DNA from 2 places in the Streptosporangium sp. NPDC004631 genome. Region 1 is predicted to be linked to the other one. Evidence: riboswitches for the same ligand, from Rfam matches in the RefSeq annotation. Region 1 holds a riboswitch; the other holds the start of a gene.
What was found. Region 1 has a riboswitch for cobalamin ahead of ACWEF2_RS10120 (ABC transporter substrate-binding protein). Riboswitches for the same ligand answer to the same signal wherever they lie in the genome.
Positions count from the first base shown of each region.

Region 1 (2,198 bases):
ACGACCGCGCCGACCGTCGCGCCCGAGGACACCCCGAGCAGCATCGGATCGGCCAGCGGATTGCGCACCAGCGCCTGCAGGGCCATCCCGCACACCGAAAGCCCCGCGCCCACCACGCCGCAGAGCAGGATGCGAGGGACCCGGACGTCCATCACGATCGTCTCCCTGACCGGCGTCCAGGTGGGCTCGGCCAGAGGCGCGTACAGCCGGTGCAGCAGGACGGCCCACACCTCACCGAGCGGCAGGCGCACCGAGCCGACCGCGATCCCTGCCGTGGCGGCCATCGCCACGGCGACCGCGAGCGCCGCCAGGACCAGCGTGTACGGCACACGCCCGCGGCCACCGGCGGCCGTGACCGTCGGCGCCCGGAAGGTGGCGATCTTGGTCACGCGAAGCGGTCCGGGTGGATCTGACGGGCCAGCGACTCCACACCGGAGGGCACCCGCACGCCGAGCACCGCCGACGACAGCGGCAGCACCGCGAACCGCCGGTTTTTGATCGCGGGTACGTCCTTGAGCGCCGGGTTGGCGAGCAGGAACCTCTTCTTGCCCTCCAGGGGCTCGTCGCCGTAGTCATAGATGACGATCACGTCGGGTGCCCGCTCCGCGACCTGCTCGAAGGAGACGTCTCCGAAGGACTTGGGAAGGTCGCCGAACAGGTTCGTCCCACCGGCCAGCTTGATCATCTCGTTGCCGATACCGGCTCCGCCCGCGGTGAAAGCGGTCTTTTCGCCGCTGTCGTAGACGAACACCTTGACCGGGCCGGCCCCGTCGATCTTCTTCTTGACGCCGTCCAGCACACCGCGCATCGCGGTGATCTGCCGCTCGGCGCGGTCGGGCACACCGAAGATCCCGCCGATCGCCCGGATCTCGTCCTCGGCCCGGGTCACGGTCACCGGGCCGGTCGGGCATCCTTCGACGTTGACGTGGGAGTTGATCCCGGCCCTGGCCAGGACGGCCCGGCCGCGCCCCTCTTTCTCGTCGAAGGCGCTGTTGAACCCGCCGTAGACGAAGTCGGGCTCGACCGACAGCAGCGCCTCGTAGGAGGGGTACTCCTTGGCGAGCACCTTGATCCCCCTGTAGGCGGCCCCGTACTCGGGAAGGATCCTGTCGTCGAGGTAGGCGGTCGCCACCATCGACTTCTCCAGCCCCAGGGCGAGCATGATCTCGGTGGCGTGCTGGTTGAGCGCCACCGCCCGCCGCGGTGGCCTCTGGAAGGTGGTCGTCACGCCGCAGTTGGTCACGGTGAGGGGGAAGCCCGCGACGGCCGAACCGGCGGAGGACGAGCTCGCGGCAGGAGAGGCGCCGGGGTGCGTGCCGGCGCCGCAGCCGGTCACCAGCGGGGCGGAGGCGAGGAGCAGGAGGAGGGGAAGCGAGCGTCGGCTCGTCATGAACGGGGTCCTTTCACCCACGGGCTGAACCCGATGAGCGGGGCGAGGGGCCGGATCACCGAAGGAGGCTCATGACGCGCGCAGCCCGAAGGACCTCATGCCGGATGGGCGACATGGCGATCACCGTTCCTCTCTTGGGGAGATCCGCCCCAATTTCTACGAGGAGGCGACCGCGTGAGTCTCCTGGCTCTCGGGTCGACGCTCGTCCCGGCCTTCCCACCCGATCATCCGGGCAGTGGCCTGTTCGGGATCCGCTCACCGATCACAGTGGCGGGACCGCACCGGATTCACACCGGTTTCCTCGATCCGCCGTCGCCTACCCCCACATCGTCTCACAGGCAAAGAGAGGATCACAGGCGGCCAAAACCACGAATTCCATACTCCCGCCGGAGAACCCCGCCGACGTCGACCTCCGGGTCCGCGCCCCGGCCGGGTCTCCTCGTCTCGTCATACGGCCTCGCGCTCCGCCGCCTCCGAGTCCGTACCGCGGGCGCGGAGGGCGAACAGGACGGTCAGCGCGCCCGGCGCGACACCGCCGCGCCACAGGGGACCCGGCCCTCGGATCCGATAGGGGCTCCACGCCTACCGACGGGGATCATTCATATCCGATCGTGCATGATTATCCAACTAAGTGCCAATCAGATGCTAAATATCTGAATTGACCTCATTGAGATCGCCTCGATGGCAAAGGTACTGTCTGGGCATGTCTCCCAGCGGTTATCCCCCCACCACGGAATCACTGGAAGCAGCGCCTGTGACGCTGGCAGGTCTCGTCCACGCCCTGCTCCGCGATGACCCTGATCAAGAC
Region 1 covers NZ_JBSGCR010000007.1:217,793-219,990, reverse strand. Annotated here, with positions in the region: gene ACWEF2_RS10125 (FecCD family ABC transporter permease) at 1-389, opposite strand, end outside; gene ACWEF2_RS10120 (ABC transporter substrate-binding protein) at 386-1,390, opposite strand; cobalamin riboswitch at 1,547-1,735, opposite strand; gene ACWEF2_RS10115 (helix-turn-helix domain-containing protein) at 2,145-2,198, shown strand, end outside.

Region 2 (2,198 bases), on a different contig from region 1:
TGTTCGACGACGCCGACCTCGACCGGGTGGTGCCCACCCTCGTCAAGGGGATCACCACGTTCAGCGGCCAGTTCTGCATGACGGGCAGCCGGATCCTGGTCCAGGCCGGAATCGCCGGCCAGGTCCGCGAGCGGCTGGCGAGCGCCCTGGAGAAGGTGGTCGTCGGTCCCGGTGACGATCCGGCAAGCGAGATGGGCCCGATGATCGACATGGCGAACGCGCGCCGCGTCGAGGCGATCATCGCGGACGCGGCACCGCACGCGGAGGTCATCGTGCGCGGCGGCCCGGTCGAGGACGGCCCGCTCAGCCGGGGCGCCTACCACCGCCCGTCCCTGCTCGGTGTCGACGACATCGACTCGCCGCTGATCCAGCGGGAGCTGTTCGGCCCCGTGGCGACGTTCGAGGTCTTCGACGACGAGGCCGACGCCGTCCGCCGCGCCAACGCGACCGAGTACGGCCTCGCCGCCTCGGTGTGGACGGCCAACGGCGACCGGGCCCTGCGGGTCGCCCGGGAACTGGAGGCGGGAACCGTGTGGTGCAACGCCTGGGCGGTCGTGCTGGACCAGTTCGAGGAGGGCGGGTTCAAGCAGAGCGGGCTGGGCCGGCTCAACGGTGTGCGCGGGCTGGAGGAGTTCCAGGAGATCAAGCACCTCGTACAGGTCAGCGGATAAGGGCCGCCGGATCCGGCGGGGTATCCCCACGCCCCGCCGGCCGGTCCGGCCCCGGACGGGGTACGGCCCGGCGACACCCGGACCGTACCCGCGAGCTGCGCTACAGTCGCGGGTGGCATGAACTGACGCGAGGTGCCTCCCCGGGGAGGAGAATCGGGAAGCCGGTGTGATTCCGGCACGGGCCCGCCGCGGTGATCGGGGAGCTGCCGTCCATGCACACGCGTGCGGCCACTGGCCTTCGGGCTGGGAAGGCGGACGGTGAAGGCGTAGATCCGAGAGTCCGAAGACCGGCCTCGCTCTCACCTGCCACCCGCCGAGGTGGCATGACGCAGCGGGAGCCTGCCCTGTGAACACCGACATCTATCACGTCATCCACCGCCGCCGTGACGTGCGGGCCCAGTTCAGCGGCGAGCCCGTCCCCGACGACGTCCTTGAGCGCGTGCTGGGCGCCGCACACGCGGCCCCCAGTGTGGGACTGTCCCAGCCGTGGGACTTCGTCCTGGTAAGGGACCGGGATACCCGTCAGGCCTTTCACGATCACGTCCAGCGGGAGCGAGCCGTCTTCGCGGCGTCCCTCACCGGGAGCGAGGCGGAGCGGTTCGCCCGGATAAAGATCGACGGGGTGCTGGAGTCGAGCCTGTCGGTGGTCGTCACCTACGACGCCGGGCGGGGCGGCCCCGCGGTCCTTGGCCGGCACGCCATCGCCGACGCCGGCCTGTACTCGGTCTGCCTGGCCATCCAGAACCTGTGGCTGGCCGCCACCGCCGAGAACATGGGGGTCGGCTGGGTGTCGTTCTACCGCGAACCGTTCGTACGGCGGCTGCTCGGCATCCCCGCTGAGATCCGCCCGGTGGCCTGGCTGTGCCTGGGGCCGGTCTTCCATGTCGAGGCGGTGCCCGACCTGGAGCGCCACGGGTGGCGCAGTCGCGTCGCGCTGCGCACCGCGGTTCATCACGAACGCTGGTGAGACGTCCGCCCCGGCCCGCTCCGCGGAGGGGATCCCGTACCGGCCACGGCGGCGACGCCACCCCCGTGGCCGGGCCCGGCGACGCCACTATCGGCGCGGATCCCAACCGCGATCTCGAACGGCCACGGAGTACCGGCGGGGAGGGGCCGGAGACTCTCGCGTCCGGACTACGGGATCGCCACGGTCACCGGCGAACCGGTCCCGGCGCACAACAGGCGCACGGCGTCGACGGACGCCCTCAGGGCGGCCAGCTCGCGGTCGACGTCCAGCCCTCCGGAGGAGGCATAGGTCTCGGTGACGGCCGTGCCGAGCACCGCGAGCGCCGAAGCGGTGTGCTCCATGGCCTGGCCGGCCTCCTCGTCCGCCGACTCGGCCGCCTCACGTACGGCCTTCTCCCCGTCGTAGGTGTGAATCTGCAGGACGATCGGGATGAGGTCACTGGCGATGGTCTCGTCGAGGTCGTACAGCGCCCGCTCGTACTGCACACAGGCCGCTCTGTTGCGCGGGCTGACACCGGTGCCGGGAGTGATGGGCAAGGGCTCCTGCGAACCGGAACATCC
Region 2 covers NZ_JBSGCR010000016.1:149,800-151,997, reverse strand. Annotated here, with positions in the region: gene ACWEF2_RS18465 (aldehyde dehydrogenase family protein) at 1-671, shown strand, start outside; cobalamin riboswitch at 786-981, shown strand; gene bluB (5,6-dimethylbenzimidazole synthase) at 1,018-1,638, shown strand; gene ACWEF2_RS18455 (hypothetical protein) at 1,806-2,174, opposite strand.
Region 2: another riboswitch for cobalamin. It lies ahead of bluB (5,6-dimethylbenzimidazole synthase); the one in region 1 lies ahead of ACWEF2_RS10120 (ABC transporter substrate-binding protein).